DNA from 3 places in the Ruegeria sp. AB6 genome. Region 2 is predicted to be linked to each of the others. Evidence: riboswitches for the same ligand, from Rfam matches in the RefSeq annotation. Region 2 holds a riboswitch; each other region holds the start of a gene.
What was found. Region 2 has a riboswitch for cobalamin ahead of ACR0DB_RS02235 (DUF1636 family protein). Riboswitches for the same ligand answer to the same signal wherever they lie in the genome.
Positions count from the first base shown of each region.

Region 1 (9,675 bases), on a different contig from region 2:
GCAGGTCGGCAACATGGGTCAGGCGGATCACGGCCATCTCGGCGGCCATCATGGCGTTGGGGGCGGCTGAGACCTCTTCCAGAGCCTTCAATAACATCTGCCACATACGGGTCAGGACGCGCATCGGCAGGGCCTCTGCCATTTGCTGACCGCGCGCGCGTTCGTCGGGGGACACGGTCGGGTCTTCGGCGGCATCCGGCGTGATTTTCACGACCGAGACCCAATGGGTGATCTCGGCCAGATCGCGTAGCACGGCCAGCGGGTCGGCGCCTTCGGCATATTGCGCGCCAAGCTCAGTAAGCGCCCCGGCGGCGTCGCCGCGCAGGATCATGTCCATCAGGTCCAGCACTCGGCCACGGTCGGCTAGACCCAGCATCGCACGCACCTGATCGGCGCTGGTTTCCCCGGCACCGTGTGAAATCGCCTGATCCAGCAGAGAGGTCGCATCCCGCGCCGAGCCTTCGGCCGCGCGGGTGATCAACGCCATCGCGTCCTCGGCGATTTGCGCACCTTCGGCCTCGGCAATGCGGCGCAGCAAGCCGATCATGTCTTCGGGTTCGATCCGGCGCAGGTCGAACCGCTGGCAACGCGACAGAACCGTCACGGGTACTTTGCGAATCTCGGTGGTGGCAAAGATGAATTTCACATGCTCGGGTGGTTCCTCAAGCGTCTTGAGCAGCGCGTTGAAGGCGCTGGTCGACAGCATGTGGACCTCGTCGATGATGTAGATCTTGTAGCGGGCCGAGGCCGCGCGGTAGCGGACGCTGTCGATGATCTCGCGAATATCATTGACGCCGGTGCGGCTGGCGGCGTCCATCTCCATCACGTCCACATGGCGGCCCTCCATAATGGCCACACAATGTTCGCACTGGCCGCAGGGTTCGGTGGTCGGCTTGCCCTCGCCATCGGGGCCGATGCAGTTCATACCCTTGGCGATGATACGGGCCGTGGTGGTTTTGCCGGTGCCGCGAATGCCGGTCATGATAAAGGCTTGCGCAATTCGATCCGCCTCGAACGCGTTTTTCAGCGTGCGTACCATGGCGTCCTGACCGACTAGATCGGCGAAGGTTTCCGGGCGGTATTTGCGGGCAAGAACCTGATAGGCGGGGCTGGGCGTGTCGGTCATATCTGCTCTGTCGGATTCGGAGTCCGATGCAGCGTAGTGACCCCTGCCGCCCACGTCCACAGCAGCAGCGCAGGAAATTCGATTTGCAAGCAAGGACGCAGGCGATACATCATCGGTGCAGATTGATCGGAACGTGCCATGAATAATTTCGCCATCTATTCCCTGCGACTGGGGCCGGGTCGTCTGGGGATATCTCCGCTGCCCGGCGCGGGAGGTGACTATGCGGCCGATCTGAAGACGGTGCAGGACTGGCGACCGGATCTGGTGATTTCAATGACCACAAGCTCTGAGATGAAAAACCTGGGAGCGGCGGCGTTCGGTGGCGATCTGGAGCGGCACGGGGTCGAATGGGCTCACCTGCCGGTCCAGGATTTTGGTGCGCCGGATGCGCGGATACAGGCCATTTGGTCCAATGTCAGCCAGCGGGCCCGTGCGCTGCTGTCCGGCGGCGGAGGCGTTTTGGTCCATTGTCGGGGCGGCTGCGGGCGATCGGGTATGGTTGCTTTGCGGTTGATGACGGATAGCGGACTGCCCGCAGATACCGCTTTGCAGATGCTACGGACAGTACGTCCCTGCGCCGTCGAGACCGAGGCGCAGATGGTCTGGGCCACTTCGGCGGCCCGGACGGGCAGCTGAATTCAGGCTGAAAGCTGGTGTTCGGTCGGCGCGGCTGGCTGGGGCGCCGTGGTAACCACTTCCATCATCGCGCAGGGCGGTGTCGGCAAAAGGCTGGCTGCGTGGGCGGTGAAATCTGCTCCGAACAACATATCCGCATAGCGATCCAGCCGCTCGGCCGGAGTGTCGGCGGCCACACCGCAGAACACCCGGATCTGATCGGGTTGGGCGCGAAACCGGGCCGAGCACCCTTCGGCGCAATGGGTCAAGTCGCTGCTGCCTTCGATCTCGAACGCATCGGTTGTTGCCGGACGGGCCGTGGCCATTGCATCCGTCAGGGCGCGTGCCATTCGGGCCAGTGCCGGGCATGGGGCGTCGGTTTTTTGGCATACCGTCGCGGTGAATTCGTGGGTCTTGGTCTTCCAGATCATGATGCGCCCTCCGCGCGCTGGACGAGGGGCATGGATCAGGTGTGACAGCGTGCTGACGACCTGTCCCGGACACCCCGCCCGAGTTTCGGTTTTCGTTCGATGGCAGGTCTCCTGACTTGCGGGTCGTGGCTTTGCCGACCTTCCCAGCCTTTCGGCCAGTGGTATCTCGGCATTGCTCACCGCTTACAGTTGCGGGGGCAGTCTCGGCCTTGGTTCGTTCCGGCAATGCCGGGCAGAACCGCACCGTGTTCCCTTTTCATCCTATCCCGAAAAGGGACAAGAACCATCACGCCATCGCTAGCGGTTGAGCGGGCTTCGAGTCAAGCGCCATTGAATCCCGGCGCGACGTTGGGTCAATTTCCCCACGGCTTGACTCTGATGACGGAACAGGGCCGACTGCGCGGGTGAACTAAACAGTTTAGAATATGAGGCGCGGGCGATGTTGGACAATACGCATCCTGTTTTGACCGAAGATGTCCAGTTTCCGTCTGGTTCGGCGATGCTGTCGGGGCGGCTCTATCTGCCTGCCTTGCCTCCCAAGACAGTTGTGGTGATCCATGCAGCGACCGGCGTGCCCCGCGACTATTATCAGCATTTTGCCCATTGGCTGGCGGCCGAGCAGGGTATGGCTTGTCTGACCTATGACTATCGGGATTTCGGCCATTCGCTGACCGGCCGATTGCAGGACTCGCAGGTAACTATGGCGGACTGGGCGCTGGTCGACATGCCCGCCGCCCGCGCGGAAATGCGCAGACGCTTCCCGGACGCGGAACAATGGAGCATCGGCCATTCCGTTGGCGGAATGTTGGGCCCGGTTCAACCGGATATCGCGCAGATTGACCGCATGATCTGTGTTTGCTCCGGGCTGGTCACTCTGTCTGATCACCCGTGGCCGTACAAGGCACTGGCGGGGTTGTTCTGGTATGGCCATGCGCCGCTGGTTGTCAAAGCGGCGGGGTATTTGCCGGGCAGGGCTTTGGGCTTTGGGGCTGACTTGCCCGCGCGGGTCTACTGGCAGTGGCGTAGATGGTGCACGGCACCGACGAACTACCTGCCCGATTTGGGCAAGACCCTGCCCGAGGCGCACTGGGCCGGGCAGGGAGTGCCGGTCGATCTGATCGCATTCGACGACGATCAGGTGGTGCCGCCCAAAGCGGTGTGGCGCCTGGCCGAGCTTTATGGCCCGAATGCACGGCGTCGGTTGTTGTCACTGTCAGATTTCGGGGTGAAAGAGATCGGGCATATCGGCGTGTTCGCCCGTCGCAACGCAGCGGTCTGGCCGCAGCTTATTGCCCGGGATCATGTGGGAGATAAGTGAGAGGTTGGACATCGACCCAAGCGGGGCTCGTTGTGGCTGCTTCCTTCCGGACCTGACCAGGTTGGCGAGGCGCTCGCCCGCGCCAACCTCTCAGCACGCGATATAGGCAAGTGCGCGGCAAATGACAACCCGTCAGAGCGTCAAATGGATCAGCAGAAAACCGGCCTCGTCCTCTCCAGCGATGTTGGGTGCAAATTCGGCGATGTCGTCCAGATGATGCCAGGCCTTGTGGCCTGTACGCAGAACCGCCAACGCCCCGGCCACAGAGGACAGACGGAACGGACGCTCGAACACGGTGCCGGAATGAGGCCCGGCAGTCACGTAGTTTTTGACCAGATCTTGTAGGGGCAGAATCGGCAGCGGAACGCGCGTCGCCCGCCCGGCAAAGGGGAAGTGCCCACCGCCATTTGCGCGGTAATTATTCAACGCCACCACAAAGGTCTGCTCTGCATCCAAGGGTTGGCCTTCGAAACGAATCTCGCGGACGCGGCGGGCCGATGGGTGCAAAAGTGCCCCATCTGCGCCAAACCGAGCGGGCTGGCTAAGGTCGATCCGGTATGTCAGCCCATGCAGGACGTCAAAATTATGCCCCGCGCGGTCCGAGGCCAGCAGATCGCATCGTTGGCCGGGGATCATCCTGTTAAAGACGCCTGCGGACATTTCCAGCCAATCTTCGATTTGCGAACCGGTGACGGCGACGGCCATCATCTCATCGGGAAAGACGTTCAGGTCCGTCACATGGCGCAAGCAGATTTCCCCGGCTGGGACGTCGGTAAAGAACCGAGGCCCGGCACGCCCGCCGAATTTCGACGGGGACACGGCGGACAGCATCGGGCAGTCCCGATAGTCCGTATCCTTCAAAAAAGGTCGCAACGCGAGGGTTTGAGCGGCGGCCACGAAAGCCAAGCCCCGGTCATAGCCGCAAAAGCTGAAATAGCTGTGCATATGCTGCTTTACTTGCCCTACGGGTTCTGCCACCCGCCGCCGCGTCTCGGCGTGGCCGGTGGCAAGTAGCTGCGTCAGTGCGGCGTCTTCATCTGACGCCTCTGTCGAAACCGAACGCACCTGCGCGTGTCCATGAAATACCTGCCATCGGTCGTCCAGTGATGTGCCGAGGGTCAGATCGATGACGCCCAGATATGACCCCGCCGCACCGGGCATCACGACGGGGGTGCTGTGCACCAGCCCGCGATCAACGTCGATATAGCCGCTGTATTCTTGTTCAGGGCTGGGAAAAACCATATGGGAATGCCCGCCCGCAATGGCGTCGATCCCGTCGATGGCGGCCAACGGTACCAACGCGTTTTCCATGCCGGGCGTGTCTTGCGCCGGACCGAACCCCGTATGCGCCAGCGCCACAACGAGATCGCAGCCCAGTTCGTGCAGTTCAGCGACTTTGCGGCGCGCACAGTCAAGGATGTCGCCGATCTGAACTGCACCTGCCAGCTTGTGCGCCTCCCATTTTGCGGTCTGGGGTGGCAGGACCGAGAATATGCCGATTGCAAGCTCGTGCGCGTGCCCTTGGATTTCGACCTGACGCCTGACAATCGTGTGCTCCTGCCAGACCTGCGGGCTGGAGGATTTGTGGGCATTGCTGCACAGAACAGGGCAGGGGGCCTGCCGCATGATCCGGTCCAGCACGTCCAGACCAAAGCCATAATCGTGATTGCCCAGCCCTATAGCATCGTAGCCCAGAAGGTCGAAGGCCTGCATCAGAACATGGCGCTCGGGGTGTTGAGCCACGGCCCAGTCGCCCAGCGGCGTGCCCTGGACCGAGTCGCCATTGTCTACCAGCAGAACCAACCCGTCCTGTACCTCGCTTCGGGCCTTGCGGATCAGGTCTGCGGTCCGGGTCAGGCCAATCGTCGGTTCGTGCCTGTCAGTGTAATAGTCATACGCCGTCAGATTCATATGCAGATCGGACGTGGCCAGAATTCGCAGTTGGACGGTTTGAGAGGAAGGAAAAGTCGACACTACTCTACTTTAGGCAGTTTTTTATTAATCATTTTCAACAAAAAGAGTGTTGCGTGCAATTTTCAAGGCGGACCTGCGGTCTTTCAGCGGCAGCGGGTGTTTTTTCGGAGTTCCATGAATACCCATTGCAACCCCAGAACCATCGTGGCAGCCCTATGCGCACAATCTGGGGGGCATGCAATGAAGAATGCAGAGTTTGTGACGTTCGGCGGATCAGGGCTGGACCGTGCGGCACATATTCGGGGCGATGCCGACGCGCTGGCTGGCCTGGTGGCGGACCCGAATGCCAAATGCCTGCTGATATGGCGCGGCAAACCCCTTGTAGAGGGTGAGGCTTCGGATCGGTTGGGTCTGATCCCGGTGTCTCATGCGCTGGTCGAAAACGGACCGGGCGGAGTTGCGGATGGGCTGATTTTTCTGGGCCTGTCGGATGGTGTCCCGGTCTTTGCTGCCGATATCTCGAATTGGGAGCCTGACGGGCAGGATTTGTCTGAAGTAGGTGGTTTCGTGGATGGCTCGGAACAGCAGCATCCTGACCTGCCAGACAGGTTCGTATTTGCCGAGCTGCGCCGGATCATGACGTGGCTGTCCCCGCGTGATGCCGAGCTTGCGGCGACCGCCAAGGCGGTAATCGGCTGGCACGAAACCCATAAATTCTGCGCCCGCTGCGGCGCGGCCAGCGCGATGACGCAGGCCGGATGGCAACGAAGCTGTCCCACGTGCAGCGGCCAGCATTTTCCGCGCACGGACCCGGTGGTGATCATGCTGATCACCCATGGGGACTCGGTACTGATGGGGCGGTCTCCGGGTTGGCCCGAGGGGATGTATTCGCTGCTGGCGGGTTTTGTCGAACCCGGCGAAACGCTCGAAGCTGCTGTGCGCCGCGAAGTGTTCGAAGAGGCGGGCGTGCCCGTCGGCGCTGTCACCTATCTGTCCAGCCAGCCCTGGCCCTTCCCGGCCTCTTTGATGTTTGGTTGCGCGGGTCAGGCGCTGTCGCGTGACATCTCGATTGATCCCGTTGAAATTGAAGATGCCATGTGGGTCAGCAAATCCGAGATGATGCAGGCCTTTGCCGGTGAGCACCCGGTTCTGAAACCTGCCCGCAAAGGGGCCATTGCACATTTCCTGTTGCAGAACTGGCTTGCAGATACGCTGGACTGACGAAATAGAGACGCAATAGATCAACGAACTAAAGGTCGGAATGCAGTTCACAGTACAGGAAGATATTCAGGCACCGATCAACGCCGTTTTCGAAATGGTCGCCGATTTCGAACGGTTCGAACGTATGGCCATGCGCCGCGGGATCGAGGTGCGGCGGCTGTCCGGCCACATGGGGGTGGTGCCGGGCACCAAATGGCAGGCCGATTTCACCCTGCGGGGCAAGCCACGCCATGTTGAGATAACAATGGCACACAGCGACCCGCCCGCGCAAATGCGGTTCGAGGCAATCGGCAAAGGGGTCGGCGGTGTCACAGAGGTTGATCTTCTGGCTCTGTCCCAACGCCGTACCCGGTTAAGCGTGGATGTAACGCTGACGGCCAAATCCCTGCCCGCGCGGCTGTTTCTGCAATCGCTGCGGCTGGGCAAATCGCGGTTCCGGGCCCGGTTCCAATCCCGACTGACCGAATTCGCCCGCGAGATGGAGGAACGACACCTGCACGGGTCGTAACACCCAAACGAGCGATCTTATCCTGAGACAGGCAACCTCACACGATGCGAAGATCGGCGTCAACAATGCCGAGGGGCTGGCCTATTATCAGGCGATGGGATTCGTGGACTACCGCCGAATTGACGGCGCGCGCTGCAAATCCTTCACCTTGTGACCGCCGCCGGGTAAACGCCTAGCACTTCGACATTTGTGGTGAAATGCTCCAGCTCTTCCATCGCCAGTTGCACATTGCGGTCGTCGGGGTGCCCCACGATATCGGCATAGAACTGCGTGGCGGTGAATGAGCCGTCGACCATATAGCTTTCCAGCTTGGTCATGTTGATCCCATTCGTGGCAAACCCGCCCATCGCTTTATATAGCGCGGCAGGGATGTTGCGGACCTGAAAGACGAAGCTGGTGATCATTCCGTGTTCACCGCGTCGCGTGCGGTCTTCCTCGCGTGACATTACAAGGAAGCGGGTGGTGTTGTCGTCATTGTCCTCGATATGGCGTGCCAGAACGTTCAGGCCATAAATCTCTCCGGCCAGTTCGCTGGCCAGCGCGGCCGAGTGAAGTTCGCCCTGTTCGGAAACTTCGCGCGCGGCGCGGGCATTATCGGGACTGACGCGCCCGTGGATGTTGTGTTGTTTTAGAAAACCCGCGCATTGGGGCAGAAGAACCAGATGGGAATGGGCCTCGGTCACATCGTCCAGCGTGGCACCCGGAACGGCCAGCAGGTTGATATGGACGCGGACAAAGGCCTCATCAATGATGTGCAGCCCACTATGGGGCAGCAGGCGGTGAATATCGGCCACGCGCCCATAGGTCGTGTTCTCAACCGGCAGCATCGCCAGATCCGCCGCGCCCGAGCGCACCGATTCGATCACATCCTCGAAAGTGCGGCAGGGCAGGGCCTCCATATCGGGGCGTGCGTTACGGCAGGCCTCGTGACTATAGGCGCCGGGCTCCCCCTGAAATGCGATACGTTTGGTCATTTGGTCGATTCCGTGCAACAAGTTCCAGAATTGGGCGTTTAGTCGCGGTGTCTATACCTTGCCTCTTGTCAGGGGAAGCCTTAGACACCCCGCAGACAGCTGAAATGGACTCGCGATCAATGTTCGACACGATGACAGTTACCAAGGCCGCCGCAGGCCTGTTTGGCACCTTCCTGGTGCTGCTTCTGGCCAAATGGGCCGCCGAAGGCCTGTACCATGCCGATGGTCATGGCGAGACGGCCTCGTACATCATTGAAACCGAAAGCGCAGGCGAAAGCGCCGACGGTGAGGAAGTGGTGTTCGAAGACCTGCTGGCCGCAGCCGACCCGGAAAAAGGCGCACGCGTTTTCCGTAAATGCACCGCTTGCCACAAGCTGGAAGACGGCGCGAACGGCACAGGCCCCTATCTGTATGGCATCGTTGACCGCCCTGTGGCGTCGGCCAATGGCTTCACCGGCTATTCGGCCTCGATGCAGGCCCATGGCGGCAACTGGACACCCGAAGCGCTGGACGCCTTCCTTGAGCGTCCGAGCGCCTATATTTCCGGCACATCCATGAGCTTCGCGGGCCTGAAAAAGCCGCAAGAGCGTGCCGACCTGATTGCCTATTTGCAGACCATCGGCAACTGATCCTGCGAATAACCCGAAAAAACAAAGGCCGCTGCCCCCTGCAGCGGCTTTTTTTGTCTAAACAGAACTTCACAAAGCGCTCACGCATTCTAAACTTGAATTTGTAAGTGCTGGTATTTTAGCTGGCGAACGCAAGATTAAAACACGTGATGCAACAGGGGATGAGCAACATGAGGTCCAACCGGGAAATCGTTCAGGCGCGTGTATTGGACTTCAGAGGCGGGCTTTGGGCTCTGATGGCCGGTATGGTCATGGTGATGTTGATGGTACTGCCGGGGCGGGCCGAGGAAACGATAATCAAAAGTCACGGTTTCTCGGAATTTGGTGATCTAAAATATCCCGAGGGCTTTGCGAATTTCGACTACGTCAACCCGAACGCCCCGCGCGGAGGAGAGCTTTCCTATGCCGCGCAGGGCACGTTTGACAGTTTCAACCCCTTCACCCGGCAGGGGCGAGCGGGCGCACGATCTGCAGACCAATACGAATCCCTGTTGATTGAGTCTTATGACGAGCCTGCCTCGTATTACGGCTTGCTCGCAGAAAGCCTCGAATACCCGGAAAGTCAGGAATGGGTCATTTTCAATATGCGGCCCGAAGCGCGGTTTTCTGATGGAACGCCTGTCACGGCAGAGGATGTCGTGTTTTCTCACAATCTGCTTTTAGATCAGGGTTTGAAGTCTTACGCCGAGGCCGTTCGCAAGCGTATCCCCCGCGCCGAGGCATTGGATGAACATCGAGTCAAATTCTACTTTGCCCCTGATATCCCGCGCCGGGCGCTGATCTCTCAGGTTGGTGGCACGCCGGTGTTTTCCAAGGCTTGGTTCGAGGCGGACCCGGAAAACCGCCGTCTGGACAAATCTCGCCTTGAACCGGGCATCGGGTCGGCCCCCTATCTTCTGGACAGCTACGACATCAACCGACGCATCGTTTACAAGCGCA
Region 1 is NZ_JBQGAD010000016.1:630-10,304, forward strand. Features, by position in the region: gene ACR0DB_RS20995 (DNA polymerase III subunit gamma/tau) at 1-1,126, opposite strand, end outside; gene ACR0DB_RS21000 (protein-tyrosine phosphatase family protein) at 1,265-1,762, shown strand; gene ACR0DB_RS21005 (hypothetical protein) at 1,765-2,172, opposite strand; cobalamin riboswitch at 2,257-2,475, opposite strand; gene ACR0DB_RS21010 (alpha/beta hydrolase family protein) at 2,612-3,490, shown strand; RNA gene ffs (signal recognition particle sRNA small type) at 3,485-3,583, opposite strand; gene ACR0DB_RS21020 (bifunctional 2',3'-cyclic-nucleotide 2'-phosphodiesterase/3'-nucleotidase) at 3,623-5,464, opposite strand; gene nudC (NAD(+) diphosphatase) at 5,645-6,625, shown strand; gene ACR0DB_RS21030 (SRPBCC family protein) at 6,666-7,133, shown strand; gene ACR0DB_RS21035 (prephenate dehydratase) at 7,277-8,107, opposite strand; gene ACR0DB_RS21040 (c-type cytochrome) at 8,227-8,736, shown strand; gene ACR0DB_RS21045 (extracellular solute-binding protein) at 8,907-9,675, shown strand, end outside.
Region 1: it holds a riboswitch for cobalamin, as region 2 does, so the genes downstream of both, ACR0DB_RS21005 (hypothetical protein) here and ACR0DB_RS02235 (DUF1636 family protein) in region 2, are expected to answer to the same signal.

Region 2 (9,675 bases):
AGCGGGCAATTCCGTCCTCGAAAATCTGGATCATGACCGGGTTGATCTCCAGCGGTACACCGGCGCGGTCAGCGACGTCCTGAAACAGCCCGATATCCTTTTTCACAAGGTCCATCGTAAAGGAAATGTCGCGTGATCCGTTCAGGATCACCTGGCTTTCGGTCTCATGCACAAAGGACGTACCTGATGAAATCTTGATCGCCTCATAGGTCGTGTTCAAGTCCATCCCGGCGGCCTTGGCGGTCACGAGCGCTTCAGCGCAGGTAATCAGGTTTGCAGTCGCCAGGTAGTTGGTCAGCACCTTAAGCACCGAGGCCGAGCCCAACGCGCCCGTGTGCAGCACGCGGCGGCCCATCGTGGTCAGAAAGGGCAGGATACGTTCGAACGTCGCGCGGTCGCAGCCCGCGAAGATCGAGATATTGCCCGTCGCCGCCCTATGGCACCCGCCCGAGACGGGGCAGTCGACTGCCGCCCCTCCGCGTTCGATGACCTGCGCACCCAGCCGCTTGACCTCGGCCTCGTCGGTGGTGGACATCTCCATCCAGATCTTGCCGGGGCCGACATCGGGCAGCATCTCCTGCATCACGGCGTCCGAGGCAGCAGGCGATGGCAGACAGGTGATCACCGCGTCGCAATCGCGCATCAGCTGGGCCGGGCTTTCGGCGGCCTTGGCCCCCTGCGCCACGAAGCCCGCGACCAGATCAGGGTTCAGATCGTGCACCGTCAGGTCGATCCCGTTGCGCAGCAAAGACCCGGACAGTTTGCCGCCCACATTGCCCAGTCCGATAAAGCCCACTCTCATGCGACACGTCTCCCTGTTTGCGCCGTTTCGGTCATGGCAGCACGGGGTTGCGGGCTTCGTCATGCCGCCCAGCGACGCTTACAGGTCGCTTTTCCACCGTTGCTTCACAGATGCTTGCGACTCGCTTGACAAGCCCCTGCCCGGTGCCGCATGTCCGATCCGTTGGTGTCCTCTGCACGAGGATGAAAAGGGAATGCGTCAACGGATCATCCGCCAAACGCAGCCGCCCCCGCGACCGTGACCGGAGAGGGTGCCCAAGCCACTGGCCAAACAGGCCGGGAAGGCGGGACATCCGACAGGGCAATTGCCCTGACATCCGCAAGCCGGGAGACCTGCCAGCACCCGCGATTGAAACCGGACGGGGTGTTCCGGTGTCGGGTCAAATGCGACCCGCTTGAAACCCCGTCCCCCACGATGAGGATTTGGGGGGATGAGAGACATGACCGAGACCGCTCCGGTCGAGCTGCTGGTTTGCACCACCTGCCGCCGCGGCCTACCTGTTGAAGATGACGCAGACCGCCCCGGCACGTTGTTGCACAAGGCGCTGGAACAGGCCGATCTGCCCGAAGGCGTAACGCTGAGAGCCGTCGAATGCCTGTCGAATTGCGATCAGGGCTGTTCCATCGTTCTGCGCGGCGGACCCGAGCGCTGGACCTTTGTTTATGAGAACCTGAACGAAGTCGATCATGTCGACGTGATCGTCGACGGCGCGACCAAGTATCTGGCCACCGAAGACGGCTTGGTCAAATGGCGCGAGCGCCCCGAACATTTCCGCAAAAACTGCGCCTCGCGCATTCCCCCGATTGGAGCCTGACATGTCCACCCTCGAAAAACTCCCCGTTACTGTGATCACCGGCTTTCTGGGCTCGGGCAAGACCACGCTGGTGCGGCACCTGATGCAGAACCCGCAGGGCAAGCGTCTGGCCGTTGTGGTCAACGAGTTTGGCGATGTCGGCGTGGACGGCGATATCCTGAAATCCTGCGCCATTCCCGATTGCCCGGCGGAAAACATCATGGAACTGGCCAATGGCTGCATCTGCTGCACGGTGGCCGATGATTTCATCCCCACGATCGAGGCGCTGATGGCGCTGGAGCCGCGCCCCGAGCATATCCTGATCGAAACCTCCGGTTTGGCGCTGCCCAAGCCGCTGCTGAAAGCGTTCGACTGGCCCGATATCCGATCCAAGATCACCGTTGACGGCGTGATCGCGCTGGCCGACGCCGAGGCCGTTGCCGCCGGTCGCTTTGCCCCGAATGTCGCGGCGGTGGATGCCCAGCGTCTGGCCGACGACTCCATCGACCACGAAACGCCGCTGTCCGAGGTGTTCGAGGATCAGATCTCCTGTGCCGACATCATCCTGCTGACCAAGCCTGATCTGGCCGGCCCCGAAGGTGTCGCCAAAGCCAAAGAGATCATCGCCGCAGAGGCCCCGCGCCCTCTGCCGGTCGTCGAAGTGGCCGAAGGCGTTGTGGACGTGCGCGTCGTGCTGGGTCTTGAGGCTGCCGCCGAGGATGACATGGAGGCTCGGCCCAGCCATCACGATGGCCACCATGATCACGAGCACGATGATTTCGAAAGCATCATCGTCGAACTGCCGGAACAGACCGACCCGGCCGATCTGGTCGCGAAAATCGAACGTCTTGCCAAAGAACTGAACATCCTGCGCGTCAAAGGCTATGCCGCTGTTCAGGGCAAGCCAATGCGCCTGCTGGTCCAGGCTGTGGGCGCGCGCGTGCGTCATCAGTATGACCGTCCGTGGGAGCCCGGCGAAGAGCGCCGTTCGCGTCTGGTGGTTATTGCCGAGCATGACGATATCAAAGAGGCTGAAATCCGCGAAATCCTCGCGGGCGTCACCGAAGCCGCCGAGTAAGCACAGAGTAAACCATGCACGTCGTCTTCCGCGAAAGCCACGGGTTAGAGGAATCTGAAACCCCAACCGATCTGGGCCAGAGCCCGGCGGATCTGGTGGTGCTGTCATTTTCGGACAGCGACCTTGGTGCTTTCGCGGCAGGCTGGCATCGCGGTGGTGGGCCTGACGGTCGGATGCCAACCCTGCGACTGGCCAATCTGACGGCGCTGAAACACCCTCTGTCCGTTGACACCTATGTGGAACAGACGTTGGAGGGCGCTAAAGGCATCCTGATCCGCCTGATCGGCGGGGTGCCCTATTGGTCCTACGGACTGCAGCAGGTTCTATCGCTTGCGCAGACCAAAGGGATTGCTGTGGCCGTGCTGCCTGCCGACGGGCGCGAGGATACGCGGCTGGATGACTATTCGACCCTGCCCGTCTCCACCCTGCGCCGCTTGGCGCATCTTTGCGACACCGGTGGCGAGGTTGCAGCACAAGCCGCTTTGGCACAGATGGCACTGGCCGCGGGGCTCTATGCGGGTCCGGTGATGGGTGCCAAGTCCCTGCCCGACTGCGGCGCATGGTGCCCCGATCGCGGAGTGATTCCGGCGGAACAGGCGTTTTCCGGTGACTCAAAACGCGTCGTGGTCAGTTTCTACCGCGCTTACCTGACCTCGGCCGACACAGCCCCCGTGGCCGCCCTGATCCGTAGCCTGCGCGCGCGCGGCTTTCAGGCCGTGGGCCTGTTCGCCCCTTCCCTGAAAGCGCCATCCGCCGCCGACTGGCTGCGCGACACCATCGTATCGCTGGCCCCGTCCGCGATCATCAACGCCACGTCCTTCTCGGGCAAAGGCGCGTCGGGTACCTCGCCTTTGGACGCTGCAAATGTGCCCGTCTTCCAGGTCGCACTGGCCACTTCGCGCCGCAAGGCGTGGGCCGAGGCGGAACGCGGCCTCTCCCCCGCCGACCTCGCCATGCATGTGGTGCTGCCCGAGGTGGACGGGCGGATTTCAGCGGGCATCGCCTCGTTCAAGGAGCCGGGCAAACGCGACCCGCATCTGGAATATTCCCGCTTTGCCCACCGGGCCGAGGAGGAACGGATCGAGGCCATCCTCGACCGTGTCACCGGCTGGCTGAACCTTCAGGACAAACCCAAAGCCTATCACGTGCCCGCGCTGGTGCTGTCCACTTATCCGGGCAAGGACTGGCAGATGGCCCATGCGGTGGGCCTCGACGCGCTGGCCTCGGCTGAGGCGATGCTGTCCGACCTGCAAGCCGGGGGCTATGATACCGCCCCTGCCAAACCAATCGCTGATACGCTGCTGAACGCCCGGATCGCATGGCCGCTGGCCGAGTATCAGGCCGCGCTTGCGGACCTGCCCGAACAGCTGCGCACCGACTTGCATACGGTTTGGGGCGCTCCCGAGGATGACCCCGCTTACACCGATGGTGCCTTTCACTTCACCGCCCTGCGTCGGGGCAAGGCTCTGGTCGCCTTGCAACCTGAACGCGGCACGCCCGAGCTACGCGATGACGACTATCATGACCTGTCGCGCACCCCGCGCCACAGCTATGTCGCCTTTTACCTTTGGCTGCGTAAAAGCTTGAATGCCGATGCGCTGATCCACATCGGAGCCCATGGCACGTTGGAATGGCTGCCCGGCAAATCCGTGGCGCTCTCAGCCGGTTGCTGGCCCGAGGCGCTGATCCGCGACCTGCCAGTGATCTACCCCTTCATCGTCAATGACCCCGGCGAGGCGGCGCAAGCCAAGCGCCGGATCGGCGCGGTCACGCTGGGCCACATCCCGCCCGCTTTGAAAGAAAGCGGTACACCGGATCGGATGGTACGGCTGGAGTCCCTGCTGGACGAATTCTCGAACGCCGATGGTCTGGACCCCAAGCGCCGCGACCGTTTGCAAGAGGATATCCGGAATGAGGCTCAGGCCATCGGGCTGGAAAGCGATCTGGGTCTGGATCAGGCCACCTGCACCGCCGAGGCGATCACCCGCATCGACCGCATTGTCTGTGACATCAAGGAAAGCCAGTTCGGCGACGGGCTGCACATCTTTGGCCGGGTGCCAGAAGTGACCGGCAATTTCGACCCCGCGCCTTCCGCCCAGTCTGAACGCAACGCCCTAATCGACGCACTAGCCGGAAAGCGGATCGAGGCCGGGCCATCCGGTTCGCCCTATCGTGGCCGCTCGGACGTACTGCCTACCGGGCGGAACCTTTATACCACCGACCCACGATCCGTGCCCACGCGCGCGGCCTATAGCCAAGGCGTGAAACTGGCCGAAGAACTGGTGCGGCGTCACCTGCAAGAGGAAGGCGACTATCCCAAAGGGCTGATCGTTGATCTCTGGGGCTCGGCCACCATGCGCACAGCGGGTGAGGAATTCGCCATGGCGCTGCACCTGCTGGGCGTCAAACCCGTCTGGGACAAGGGGTCAGAGCGGGTCTCAGGCATCGAGGTTCTGCCCATCACCGACCTCAGCCGCCCGCGTCTGGATGTGACGCTGCGGGTCTCGGGCCTGTTCCGCGACGTGTTTCCGACGCTATCGGCGCTATACGGTCAGGCGATCCGGGCCTTGTCGGCGCGCGATGAGGCGGCCGACTGGAACCCCTATGCCGGTCAGGAGCCCGCCGCCCGCGTCTATGGTCCCGCCCCCGGCAGCTATGGCGTGAACATGACGCAATTGTCCGAAATCTACACTGACGAGGCGCGCGCGCAGGCGGGTGAGGCATGGCTGGATGCAAGCTCTTACGCGTTGGAGGGCGAGCACATCGCGCAGGACAAGGACGGGATCACGCAGCGCGTCGCCAATGCCGACAGCTTTGTTCACCTGCAGGATTTGACCGAAACCGACTTGCTGTTGGCCAATGATTACGCCACTCATGAGGCTGGGTTCGCCGCCGCCAAGAAGATCACAGGCGGCACGGCGCAGCTGTATCATCTGGACAATACCAACCCCGACACCCCGCGCGCGCGCACCCTGCCCGAAGAGATCAGCCGCGTGGTCCACGCCCGCGCCGCCAACCCCGGCTGGATCGCCGGGATGCAACGCCATGGCTTCCGGGGTGCAGCCGAGATCGCCGCGACGCTGGATCATATGGCATCCTTCGCGCATCTGTCAGGCACAGTCGCGCCGCACCTTTTCGACCTTTACCACGATGCCACGCTGGGCGACGCTGAGGTCGACGCCTTTCTGGCCGAGGCCAACCCTAAAGCGCATCAGGCCATGCAGGACCGGTTCCGCGCTTTGCTTGAGGCGGGGCTTTGGAACACACGCCGCAACTCGATTCGCGCCGATCTGGAGGGGCTGGGATGAGCGCCCCCATCGTACAGGGTTGGTGCCCCGGCGCGCACCGTCCGATGATGTCGGGCGATGGGCTGGTGGTGCGGGTGCGGCCTCGGCTGGCTCGTCTGACAGCTGAGCAGGCCTTAGGTCTGTGCGATCTGGCGGAACACTTTGGCAATGGCACCATCGACCTGACCAACCGCGCCAACCTGCAGCTGCGGGGCGTGGCCGAGGCGGATCATCAATCCCTGCTGGCCGAACTGGCCGCGCTGAACCTGCTGGACGCCGAGCCGGGGATCGAGGTGCGCCGCAACATTCTGGTCTCACCTCTGTACCAATCCGGAGACCTGACCGCTCGGCTGGCACTAGAGCTTATTGACCGGCTGGCCGAACTGCCCGCACTGCCCGCCAAGTTCGGCTTTGCCATCGACACTGGACCTGAGCGCCTGCTGGCTGGGGATTCAGCCGATATCCGGCTGGAAACAAGCCCAGAGGGTTTGATCTTGCGCGCTGATGGGGCAAACACCGGACGTTTGGTCCAAGAATCGGAAGCCATCGACCTGCTGATCGCCTTGGCCGCATGGTTCTCCCAAAACTACACGCCCGAGAGCAGGCGCATGGCCCGCGTGGTCTCGAACTTGCCGCCGGAGTGTCAAGGAACGACACCGGGCCCGGTGGGCACCCCGCTGCAACCCGGACTCTGCGATCAGGGGACGCTCTATGGTGCAGCCTTTGGGCAACTGCCTGTGCGCGCCCTGAAAGACCTGATCGCGCAAAGCAGGGCCGTTGCCTTACGGGTCACCCCGTGGCGCTTGATCCTGTTGGAAGGCGGGGCAGCCATACCCGCCCCGGCCTTTGTCACAGACGGCACCGACCCGCTGATGACCACCGACGCCTGCCCCGGCGCGCCATATTGCCCGCAAGCGCAGGCGGAAACCCGCGACATTGCCCGTGCTTTGGCAGCACGCATCCCCGGCAGCCTCCATGTCTCAGGGTGTAGCAAAGGATGCGCCCGCATGGGTCCGGCCGATGTAACCCTGATCGGCAATGCCGGACGATTTGATCTTGTCAAACAGGGCCGGGCAGGGGATGAGCCCTGCCAGACCGGCCTGACCGAAGAAACACTGATGAATATGGACTTCACCTGATGCCCTACACTTACGAAACCGATGGCGCGGCGATCTACAAGGAGAGCTTTGCCACCATCCGGTCCGAGGCTGATCTGGCTCGGTTCGACGCCGACGAGGAACAGGTCGCTGTCCGCATGATCCACGCCGCTGGCATGGTCGGGCTTGAGGAATTCGTCCATTTCTCGCCCGGTTTTGTAACCGCTGCCCGTACCGCAATGGAAGCTGGCGCGCCGATCCTGTGCGATGCGCGCATGGTCAGCGAGGGCGTGACCCGCTTTCGCCTGCCCGCCGACAATGAGGTGATCTGCACCCTGCATGACGAACGCGTACGCCCCCTGGCGGCTGAGATGAGCAACACGCGCTCAGCCGCCGCGTTGGAACTGTGGCGCCCGCATCTGGAAGGCGCCCTTGTCGCCATTGGCAACGCACCCACCGCTCTGTTCCACCTGTTGAACATGCTGGAAGACCCCGATTGCCCGCGCCCCGCCGCCATCATCGGCTGCCCTGTGGGCTTTGTCGGCGCGGTCGAATCCAAAGACGCCCTGTGGGAGGCACAGCCGGTGCCATCCTGCATCGTCAAGGGCCGTCTGGGCGGCAGCGCCATCACCGTCGCCGCCGTCAACGCCATCGCGAGCCGTGCGGAATGAGCGGCACCATCTATGGCGTGGGCCTTGGCCCCGGTGATCCCGACCTGATGAGCGTCCGGGCCGACCGCCTATTGCGCAACGCGCGCCACGTGGCGTTTTTCCGCAAACCAGGCCGCAGCGGACAGGCGCGTAAAATCGTCAATGGCATGATCCCCGAAGGTGCCGTCGAATTTGCAATGGAGTATCCGGTCACGACCGAGATCCCAGTGAGCGATCCGCGCTATAACGAGCTGCTCTCGGCGTTTTACGAAGACTGCGCAGCACATCTGAAGGCTCTGTCCGAAAAGGGCGAAGACGTGGTGGTCTTGTGCGAAGGTGATCCGTTCTTCTACGGTTCTTTCATGCATCTTTACAACCGGTTGCGCGACAAATCTGATGTCGAGGTCGTGCCCGCCATTACCGGCATGTCGGGTGCCTGGACAGCGACCGGAGACCCTATCACTTGGGGCGATGACGTGCTGACCGTACTAGTGGGTACTCTGCCCGAGGACGATCTGGCACAACGCATGGCACAGACCGACGCGCTGGTCGTAATGAAGATCGGGCGCAATATCGACAAGGTGAAGCGCGCGCTGAAGACGGCGGGCCTCTATGACCGCGCGTGGATTGTGGAATTTGCGCAAATGCCGAACCAGACGGTGACGAAACTGTCTGAGGCTTGTGAAAAGGTCACACCCTATTTCTCGATCATCATCGTGCACGGTCAGGGGCGCAGGCCATGAGCGGCTGGGTCAAGATCGCCGGTCTTGGACCAGGGGATGATGCGCTGGTGACGCCCGAGGTGACTGCCGCTTTGGCCGAGGCCACGGACGTGGTCGGCTATATCCCCTATGTTGCCCGCGTGGCTGAACGCGAAGGCTTGACGCTGCACGCCAGTGACAACCGGGTCGAGATCGACCGCTCGCAGCACGCGTTGCAAATGGCGGCCGAGGGCAAGCGCGTGGTCGTGGTGTCCTCGGGCGACCCCGGTGTGTTTGCGATGGCGGCCGCGGTGTTTGAGACGTTGGAGGATGGCCCGCCCGAGTGGCGCAATATCCAGATTGATGTGCTGCCGGGGATCACGGCGATGCTGGCGGCCTCGGCCCGTGCCGGCGCACCTATGGGGCATGATTTCTGCGCCATCAACCTGAGTGACAACCTCAAGCCGTGGTCCTTGATCGAAAAGCGTCTGCGGCTGGCGGCACAAGCGGATTTCTCAATGGCGTTTTACAATCCGCGCTCAAAGTCCCGCCCGGAAGGCTTTGTTAAAACGTTGGAAATCCTGCGCGAGGAATGCGAGCCCGAACGGCTGATCCTGTTCGCCCGCGCCGTGTCGCGCGCCGATGAGGCCATTCGGATTTCGACACTGGCCGAGGCCACGCCCGAGATGGCGGATATGCAGACGGTGGTCATCGTCGGCTCGTCCCGCACCCGCGTGATCGAGCGCGACGGCGCGCCCATCGTCTACACGCCGAGGTTCACACCGGCCAAGGATCAGGTATGAACCAGCCAGTCCAGAACCTGAGCAACGCTCGACATCTCGACCCGCTGCGGCAGGGCCGGACGGTCGATCATCAGCACCGGCAGGCTCAGCGCCCGCGCCGCGTCCAGCTTGGCCCGCGCGCCAACGCCGCCCGCGTTCTTGGACACGACCAACTGGATCCCATGGCGCTGCATCAGCGCCTGATCGTCGGCCAGAGTGAATGGCCCGCGCGAGACAACCACGTCGCAGTTCGGCAACGGCAGAGCACCCGGTTCATCGACCAGCCGCAACAAGTAACGATGCTGAGGCTGGGTGGCGAACTCCTCAAGATGCATCCGGCCCACGGCCAGAAACACCCGCTGTGGCGCGGCGGACAGGGCGGCCACCGCGCCGTCGATATCCGGAACATGCTGCCAGTCGTCCCCATCCTGTTCCACCCATGCCGGGCGGGTCAGCGCGGCCAGAGGCACGTCGGCCTTATGGCA
Region 2 is NZ_JBQGAD010000001.1:436,419-446,093, forward strand. Features, by position in the region: gene ACR0DB_RS02230 (NAD(P)-dependent oxidoreductase) at 1-802, opposite strand, end outside; cobalamin riboswitch at 949-1,156, shown strand; gene ACR0DB_RS02235 (DUF1636 family protein) at 1,242-1,616, shown strand; gene cobW (cobalamin biosynthesis protein CobW) at 1,618-2,673, shown strand; gene cobN (cobaltochelatase subunit CobN) at 2,688-5,981, shown strand; gene cobG (precorrin-3B synthase) at 5,978-7,099, shown strand; gene ACR0DB_RS02255 (precorrin-8X methylmutase) at 7,099-7,728, shown strand; gene ACR0DB_RS02260 (precorrin-2 C(20)-methyltransferase) at 7,725-8,450, shown strand; gene cobJ (precorrin-3B C(17)-methyltransferase) at 8,447-9,211, shown strand; gene ACR0DB_RS02270 (cobalt-precorrin-6A reductase) at 9,202-9,675, opposite strand, start outside.

Region 3 (9,675 bases), on a different contig from region 2:
CGACAGAATCCGCACGCGGCTGAAATCAGTTGAAAGAACCGTGCCGCCATCGGCATTCCGGGCGTGATCCATCTCGATCCCGATCCAGCGCATGCCGTCACACACCATCTGCCGGATTGCGGCCGAGTTCTCGCCAACACCACCCGTAAAGACCAGCGCGTCGATCCCTTCCAGTGCGGCTGACAATGCGCCCAATTCGCGGCGTATGCGGAAGACGTAATAGTCAATGGCCTTACGCGCCTCGGACGTGTCAGCGGACAGAAGGGTGCGCATGTCCGACGATATCCCCGACAGACCCAGCAGACCGGATTTGCGATACAGAATCTCGGCAATCTCATCCGCCGACAGGCCTTCCTGCTGCATCATGTAAAGCACAACACCAGGGTCAAGCTGCCCGCTGCGCGTTCCCATTGGCAACCCGTCTAGCGCCGAGAACCCCATGGTCGAGGCCACCGCCCGACCACCCGAAACCGCACACATCGAGGCCCCGTTACCCAGATGCGCAATAACCACGCGCCCGTTGTACAAGCCCGGCGCGATCTCTTTCAGCTTTTGCGTTATGTAGTCGTAGCTGAGCCCGTGAAACCCGTACCGTCGTACGCCTTTGTTATAGTAGCTCTGCGGCAGGGCGAAGGTGTCGTTGACCCAAGGGTGCGTCCGATGGAACGCCGTGTCAAAGCAGGCGATCTGCGCTGTATCCGGGAAGGCCGCGCTGGCTGCGCGTATCCCTGCAAGACTATAGGGCTGATGCAGCGGCGCGAAAGGTATGAACCCAGACAACGTCTCGACAACCGAGGCGTCAATGCGCACCGGCTCGGAATAAACAGTACCCCCGTGGACGATGCGGTGCCCGATGGCACGTACATGGATGTCCGGCAGGTATTCCCGCGCCATTTCCAGAAAGGCGTGGATCGCCTCGTCATGGCTTTTGGTGTTGGTCAAAGGACGGTCGATCGAGCGTCCTCCAGCGGATTGGGCCAGCAAACGTGGTGCGTCGCCCAAACGTTCGATCTGGCCACGCCAGCGCATACTGGGGCGATTGCCCTCAACCAGCTCATAAAGCGCGAATTTCAGGGAAGAAGACCCGGCGTTCAGCGCCACAACATGATCAGCCATGGATTTTACCCTTGTTTGCATGCGCATGAAGCGCGGCTACAGCACAGGATGCCAATCGCGAGGCATCATCATCGGATCGTGATGTCAAAATGATCGGAACGGCCGCACCGATCACGACCCCTGCCGCCTCGGCATGAGAGATGAAGGTCAACTGTTTTGCCACCATATTCCCGGCCTCAATATTAGGCGCGACCAGAATATCGGCAGCACCAGCAACCTCTGACGTGATCCCTTTGGTACGGGCGGCGTTCAGATCAACCGCATTGTCCATCGCCAGCGGCCCATCGACCAACCCGCCGGTGATCTGACCGCGCTCCGCCATTTTCGACAGCAAGGCCGCATCGACCGATGACGGCATATGCGGGTTGATCGTCTCAACCGCCGACAACACGCCGACCTTGGGCTGTTCGATTCCCAAAGAATGTGCCAGGTGAATCGCGTTTTGCACGATATCCGCCTTGGTTTCCAAATCAGGCGCAATATTCACCGCCGCATCCGTCACCATGATCGGGCGCGACATGCCCGGAACATCCATTACGAACACATGTGACAGTCGCCGCCCAGTGCGCAGCCCTTTTTCACGACGCAAAACCGCGTGCAGCAACTCATCCGTATGCAGATACCCCTTCATCAGGGTCTGCGCGCGTCCTTCGACTACAAGATCCACGGCACGGTGCGCGGCGATGCCGTGGCTGCGGGCCTCGACAATTTCGATGCCCGACAAGTCGGCCACCAGCTCTGCGGCAGCAGCGGCGATTTTATCGGGGTCCCCGACGAGGATCGGCGAAATAATATGATTGGCATGCCCCAGCAACGCGCCGCTCAGAGAGTTGGGCTCTTCTGGCGCAACAACGGCGGTTGGCATCGGCTCTAGTGGGCGCGCTTTTGCCAACAGCGCGTCGAAATGGCGGTGCCGCTGCACGATCAGGCCAGGGACCTCGACCGAGTCGAACTCCATATGCGTCGAAGGCGGTGTGACCTGAACGGTGCCGCTGAGAACCAGTGCATTGTCAACGACCCGTCGCACTTCGGCTGAGCAGAGCAGATCACCATCGTCGCGCTTTTCCTCAACAGCGACAAAGGCAGTCAGTTCTTCACCAGCAAGCACCGGGAGGTGGAAGGCCAAATCCGCGCGCCGAGTCTGCGTTCCGGCGCCGGGCATGTAGTTTCCCAGCACGGCTGCGACCAGACCGGCGGGCCACAGCGCGGGTGCGACGGCTTCGGCAAGGCCGTCGCCATCCCCGTCATAGGCTGCCAGATGCAGCGGATTGTGATCGCCCGAGGCCGAGGCAAAAGCATAAAGGTCGTCAACCGTGCACAAGCGGGTTAGTTGTGCCGTGTCGCCAACCTTGAGCTGCTCGAAGGTTTTGTTTTCCTGGATTTTCATAGCGTGCCAACTTTGGTTTTTCGGACGTCTTACCGACTTGGGTCGCGGGTTTAATTGATGCAGGTCAGTTCGGGGTCACAATAGTACGTCCAGCACCCTTGAGCCCACAAAACGGTGCCTCGGCTTTCAGATTTTGCTGCGTCGCAGCATAACTGATTGCCCACTGAGCAGCAATATCCTTTGCGCTGTCTTCACCGGAACGTTGCGGAATCCGTATTGACCCATGCTCTGATCTGAGGCAGTGACGCTACGATGGTTCCCGATGCTGCACGCGCGGGATGAAAAGGGAATACGGTAAGGTGCAGACCAAATCCGTAACTGCCCCCGCAACTGTAGGCGGTGAGCGACGCCAATTTCCCACTGGCCGGATCAGGTCGGGAAGGGTGGCCAAGCACAGACCCGCGAGTCAGGAGACCTGCCATCTCAAACGCAACCAAACCGGGGCGGGGTGTCCTGGAAAGAGGCTCAATGTCACATCGACCCGATGTCTTCAGAACCGTTCCTTTACCTGCCCGTCCGGCATGCAGGTGGGGCGGAGCATGACGGATCATGTGGTGCTGATCTGCACGACCTGCCAAGGGGCTGAGGCGGCGCAATCGATTGCCGAGGCCCTGCGAGAGCGCCTGCCCGAGGGCTACGGCACACGGATGATTGAGTGTATGGCCGGTTGCGATCACCCACTGACCGTTGGATTTCAGGCGGGTGCGAAGGCACAATATCTGTTTGGCGAAATTCAAACCTCGGCCGATATCGACGCTTTGGCCGCTTTCGCGCGGCAATACCAAAACAGTTCCACAGGTTGGACCAAGGCAACGGATCGCCCCGAGGCGCTGTTGCACAAGACCTTGTCGCGGATGCCGCCCTTGGCGACGGGGGCCACATGACCGAACATGCGTTCCTTCAGGTCAACGGCGTCGGTTATCACGCCTATCACGGCGAAGTTCTGCTTCAGGACATCACCTTTGCGCTTCACGAAGGCGCGGTTCTGGCCATCGCTGGGCCCAATGGCGCGGGCAAGACAACGCTGATGAACCTTCTATGCGGGTCCGAGCATCCTTCGGACGGCAATGTATTGTTCAAGGGGCGAAATTTGCGCAGCATGTCGGCGACCGAGCGTGCGCGGATGATCGCTGTTGTCAGCCAGCAGGAATATCCCGACGGGCGGCTCTCCTTGCGCGAGTATGTAGCGCTGGGACAGATCCCGATCCGGGCCGACCGCTCGGCCGAGGCCCATGCCGCCGATCTTGGGCGAATTTTGGACCTGACCAGCCTGAACGATCTGGCCGACAAACGCATGGCGGTTCTGTCGGGCGGGGAACGGCAGCGCGCCCATATCGCGCGGGCATTGGCGCAAAACCCGGCACTGCTGTTTCTGGACGAGCCCACCAACCATCTGGACCCGGACGCCAAGGGGCGGATGTTGTCACTGGTGGCCGGGCTGGGGATCACAGTGGTGATGATCGTCCACGATCTGGTCATGATTCCGGAATTTGCGACGCATGTCGCGCTGATGAAATCCACCCGTCTTACCGGGTTCGGACCTGTGGCCGACGTGCTGACCACCGACCGCGTGCGTGACACGTTCGGCGTAGATTACCTGTTTTTCCAGCACGAGGGCCGCTTGATCCCAGCGCTGGACATCCGAAAAACCTCAGTTTCCAATCCTGTTAGGAGCATTACCGAATGAAACACATCTTGTCCGTGGCGCTGGTTACAGCCATGGCGGGCGGTGCCGCCGCGCATGAAGTTACCGTCGACAATTGCGGCGAACCGCTGGTGTTTGAAACCCAGCCCGAGCGTCTGGTCGTGCATGACATGAACATGACCGACATGGCCTTTGCACTGGGTCTACAAGACAAGATCGTCGGCCTGACCGGGATTACCGGCTGGTACAAAACCAGTCCCGAGTTCGACTCGCTGCGCGGCGATATCCCGGAACTGGCCCCGAAATATCCGACGGTCGAGAACCTGGTGGCCGTTGAACCCGACCTGTTCTTTGCCGGTTGGTACTACGGAATGCGGCCCGGCGGTGATGTGACACCGGAAACGCTGGCGCCCTTCGGGATCAAGACTATGATCCTGTCGGAAAGCTGCGTTCACCTGCATAAGGACCGCCCAAAGGCCAGCATGGACCTGCTGTTTGACGATGTCGTGCGTCTGGGCAAGGTCATGCATGTTGAAGACAAGGCCGAAGCGTTGGTTTCAGGCTGGAAAGACGAGCTGGCCGCGATTGAGGCGAAAACCGCCGATCTGCCAAAACCGCGCGTATTCCTACTGGACGGGCCCGCTGATGCGCCCTTCACCGCCGGAAAATACGCCATCCCTGATGCGATGATTGCCGCTGCGGGCGGTCAGAACGTGACCCATGACATGGATACAAGCTGGGGCCGTAGCTCTTGGGAGGCCGTCGCCGCCGCGAACCCCGAGTTCCTGGTGCTGTTGGACTATCAAACCGGAAATGGCGCGGCGGATACGTTCAAATTCCTGCAAGAGCACCCGGTGATGTCGCAAACCGATGCGGTCAAAAACGAGCGCTGGATCGGTCTGCGGTACGAAGAACTAACGCCGGGACCCGCGAACATTCAGGCGATCTCGAAAATGGCACAGGCCATGCACAAGGGCCTGAACTAATTTGGGCCGTCTGGGGCTGACACTTTTGGTGGGGGCGGTCATTCTGGCCGCCCTTCTTCTGGTTTCAACAATCTACGGAACCACATCCATCCCTCTGTCCGATACATTCAAGGCCATATTGCTGGGCACAGGCCTTGTGGATGGAGACGTGTCGCCCCTGCACCGTATCGTCTTTGACCTGCGCCTGCCCCGCGCGCTGTTTGCGGCCGTGATCGGCGCTGGTTTGGGGATTGTTGGCGTTGTCTTGCAGACAACCACGCGGAACGATCTGGCCGACCCGTTTCTGTTCGGGCTGTCTTCGGGCACTGCAGCGGGTGCTGTGTTCGTCATCACCGTAACCGGGGACATTCTGGGGTTCTGGACCTTGCCGCTGGCGGCGTTTTGCGGAGGGCTGGTGGCCTCTGGCATCGTGCTGGCTTTGGTACACGGATTGCGGACGAGCGCGCCTGAGAAATTGATCCTAGCCGGGCTTGCGGTGTCCTTCCTGTTCTCAGCCCTAACCAATTACCTGATTTTCGCAGGCGATAACCGTGCTGCCCATTCCGTCATCTTCTGGATGCTTGGCGGTTTGGGTCTGGCGCGATGGGAAACCTTCCCGCTGGTCTGCGCCGGGCTGGCGCTTATTCTGGCCTATGCCCTCTATCGTAGCCGCTGGCTGGATGCGCTGCTGACCGGAGATGTCACGGCAACAACACTGGGCGTTCCGGTTCAGTCGCTACGGTTCAAAATGTTCTTTGTTGCAGCGCTCGCGACCGCCGTTTTTGTGTCGGTCGCCGGAGTGATCGGCTTTGTTGGCCTGATGGTTCCACATATTGCGCGCGGCATCGCTGGTCCTTTGCACAATCACCTTGTCCCGACGGCAGCCGTGGTTGGCGCGGTACTGCTGACCGGGTCCGATATCCTCAGCCGCCTGATGCTTGCCCCGCAAGAACTGCCGGTCGGAATTGTGACGACCTCACTGGGGTCGATTTTCGTTTTCATTCTGCTGCTCAGAACGGCGAAGCCCAAAAGATAAATTGGCTTGTCTTTGTCAGTCCCGACGCTTGCCGGGCTGTCAGCGCACCTGCAACAATTTGACAAAACAGATTTTTTGCATGCATATTTTTTTAAGTTCCATGCAAAAACTGCCAAGAAATTGATCAATATCAAATCCGGCGCTGAACGAAGCCGTTAATCGGGAATAGCGACGAACAGAATCTAGCAAAGCCAGGTCTTTGAGAATGGGCCAAGTGACTACCCGGCGCGCCTTCCTGAGCGCGAGATTTAACGATGAGGACGGTGTGACAGCCAGACCTCCGGGATCGGTCGGGCCTGACTTTCTGAAGCACTGCACGAAATGCGGCGATTGCGCATCGGCTTGTCCTGAGGACGTGATTGCAATCGCTGCGGACGGCTTTCCTGTTTTTCAACCCTCAGACAATCCCTGCACTTTTTGCGGCGAATGCGCCAATGCTTGCCCAACCCCTGCTTTGGACATCGACCTTGTTTTCGACTGGCCATGGCGTGCCGCGCTGAAGCTGGACTCTTGCCTGTCGATGAATGGCGTCAGTTGCCGCCTCTGCCAGGACAATTGCGAAGAAAGCGCGATCCGGTTCTCGCTGCAAACCGGTGGTCGGGCCAAACCGACACTGGATGTAGCGGCCTGCACCGGCTGCGGGCTCTGCCCTACAGTTTGCCCGGCGGATGCCATCTCGCTGGGCCACACCCCTCAACCCAAAATGGAAGCTGTGCAATGAACATCTGCGGTTGCCTTGCCCATGTCGCGCCCGACTACGCTACGGCTGCGGCGCAATCCATGAGCGATACACCGGGTGTGGAAATCCACGCCCAGACCGAAGACGGCCGTTTCGTCGTCGTGGTCGAAGATACCCCTGAACGCCTTGCGTCCGAGACCATCATGGATCTGCACCAGATCCCCGGGGTCGTGTCTCTGACGTTGACCTATCACCATTTCGAGGACCTTGCAGAGACCCGCCCGCGTCCCGATGCCCTAAGCCAAACCACCAGCCGGAGGCTCACGCTATGACACATTCTGAATCACGCCGGACATTCCTCAAGGCCACTGCTGCCACAGCCACGGCCTCGGCCGCCGGTATTCCGCTGGCCACAGGCGCGGCCGACGCTCAGGCGGCGACACCGGATATCCGCTGGGACAAGGCCGCGTGCCGGTTCTGCGGAACGGGCTGTTCCGTTCTGGTTGGCACCAAGGAAGGCCGCGTTGTGGCCACTCAGGGCGACCCGGACGCGCCGGTGAACCGCGGCCTGAACTGTATCAAGGGCTATTTCCTGTCCAAGATCATGTATGGCAAAGACCGCCTGACCACTCCGTTGCTGCGCAAGACCAATGGCGAATACGACAAGAATGGCGAGTTCGAACCGGTCAGCTGGGACGAAGCCTTTGATGTCATGGCCGCTAAGTGGAAAGAGGCGCTGGCCAAGAAAGGCCCGACCAGCGTGGGCATGTTCGGCTCGGGTCAGTGGACGGTCTGGGAAGGCTATGCCGCCGCCAAGCTGATGAAAGCGGGCTTCCGCTCCAACAACATCGACCCCAACGCGCGCCATTGTATGGCTTCTGCTGTTGTTGGGTTCATGCGGACCTTCGGCATAGATGAGCCGATGGGCTGCTACGACGATTTCGAGCACGCAGACACATTCGTTCTGTGGGGTTCCAATATGGCCGAAATGCACCCCATCCTGTGGTCGCGCCTGACAGACACGCGTCTGACCAAACCGGGCAGCGAAGTTCATGTTCTGTCAACATTTGAACATCGTTCTTTCGAATTGGCGGACAATGGCATCGTGTTCAACCCACAGACCGATTTGGCGATCCTGAACTACATCGCCAACTACATCATTCAGAATGGCGCGGTGAACGAAGACTTCGTCAAAAAGCACGTAAACATCACCAAGACGGCAACCGATATCGGTTACGGCCTGCGCGACGAAAACCAACTTCAGCAAGACGCGGAAAACCCGAACTCGGGCAAAATGGAACCCATCAGCTTCGAAGAATATGCCAAAGCTGTTGAGCCTTACACTTTGGAATATGTATCTGAACTCTCAGGTGTTCCCGCTGACAAGCTTGAGAAACTTGCGAAACAATATGCGGATCCAAACCGGAAAGTCATGAGCCTTTGGACCATGGGTTTCAACCAGCATACGCGCGGTTCGTGGGTGAACTCGCTGATGTACAACGTCCACCTTTTGGTTGGCAAGATTTCCGAACCCGGCAACTCGCCCTTCTCGCTGACCGGCCAACCATCTGCCTGCGGCACCGCCCGAGAGGTTGGCACATTCGCCCACCGCCTGCCCGCGGACATGGTTGTCGCAAATGACGAGCACCGCGAGATTTGTGAAACCGCATGGAAAATTCCCGAAGGTACAATCCCGCCAAAACCGGGCTTCCACGCTGTTTTACAACACCGAATGCTGAAAGACGGTGTGCTGAACGCGTATTGGGTTCAGTGCAACAACAACATGCAAGCCGCCCCGAATATCAATGAGGAAGGGTATCCCGGTTATCGCAATCCTGAAAACTTCATCACAGTTTCAGATCCCTATCCAACCGTCACCGCAGTTTCAGCTGACCTGATCCTACCAACGGCTATGTGGGTCGAGAAAGAAGGCGCATATGGCAACGCCGAGCGCCGCACTCAGTTCTGGCATCAACAGGTTAAAGCGCCGGGCGAGGCTAAATCCGACCTTTGGCAGCTAATGGAATTCTCGAAACGCTTCACCGTAGAAGAAGTCTGGGGCGAAGAGCTGCTGGCCAAGATGCCAGAGCATCGCGGCAAGACGATGTTCGAGGTTCTGTTCCAGAACGGGAATGTGGACAAATACCCGCTTTCTGAAACTGCCGAAGGTTTCGACAATGACGAAGCACAGCATTTTGGGTTTTACGTGCAGAAAGGATTGTTCGAAGAATACGCCGAATTCGGGCGCGGTCATGGGCACGATCTGGCACCGTTCGAAATGTACCATCAGGCACGCGGTATGCGTTGGCCGGTCGTGGACGGCAAAGAAACGCTTTATCGTTTCCGCGAAGGCTATGACCCCTATGTACCCGAAGGGGCCGACGTGAAATTCTATGGCCACAAGGACGGCAAGGCCAAAATTATCTTCGCGCCTTACGAACCTGCTGCTGAAGAGCCGGACAATGAATACGATTTGTGGCTCTGTACTGGTCGGGTTCTGGAACACTGGCATTCGGGTTCGATGACCCGCCGGGTTCCGGAATTGCACCGCGCCTTCCCGTCAGCTGTTGTTTTCATGCACCCCGACGACGCCCGGGATCGCGGTCTGCGGCGCGGTCAGGAAATTGTTTTGTCCACCCGCAGGGGCGAAGTGACCAGCCGGGTCGAAACCCGCGGGCGCAACAAGGTGCCACGTGGGCTGGTCTTCATGCCTTGGTTTGACGAGCACCAGCTGACTAACAAACTGACGCTGGATGCAACCTGCCCGCTGTCGAAGGAAACCGACTACAAGAAATGCGCCTGTAAGGTCGAGCGCGCATAAGAAACTGGCAAGGCAAAGGTAAGACC
Region 3 is NZ_JBQGAD010000005.1:257,457-267,131, reverse strand. Features, by position in the region: gene ACR0DB_RS12885 (acetate/propionate family kinase) at 1-1,116, opposite strand, end outside; gene ACR0DB_RS12880 (bifunctional enoyl-CoA hydratase/phosphate acetyltransferase) at 1,109-2,503, opposite strand; cobalamin riboswitch at 2,741-2,940, shown strand; gene ACR0DB_RS12875 (DUF1636 family protein) at 3,043-3,387, shown strand; gene ACR0DB_RS12870 (ABC transporter ATP-binding protein) at 3,384-4,190, shown strand; gene ACR0DB_RS12865 (ABC transporter substrate-binding protein) at 4,187-5,134, shown strand; gene ACR0DB_RS12860 (FecCD family ABC transporter permease) at 5,136-6,149, shown strand; gene ACR0DB_RS12855 (ferredoxin-type protein NapF) at 6,355-6,870, shown strand; gene ACR0DB_RS12850 (chaperone NapD) at 6,867-7,160, shown strand; gene napA (nitrate reductase catalytic subunit NapA) at 7,157-9,649, shown strand.
Region 3: it holds a riboswitch for cobalamin, as region 2 does, so the genes downstream of both, ACR0DB_RS12875 (DUF1636 family protein) here and ACR0DB_RS02235 (DUF1636 family protein) in region 2, are expected to answer to the same signal.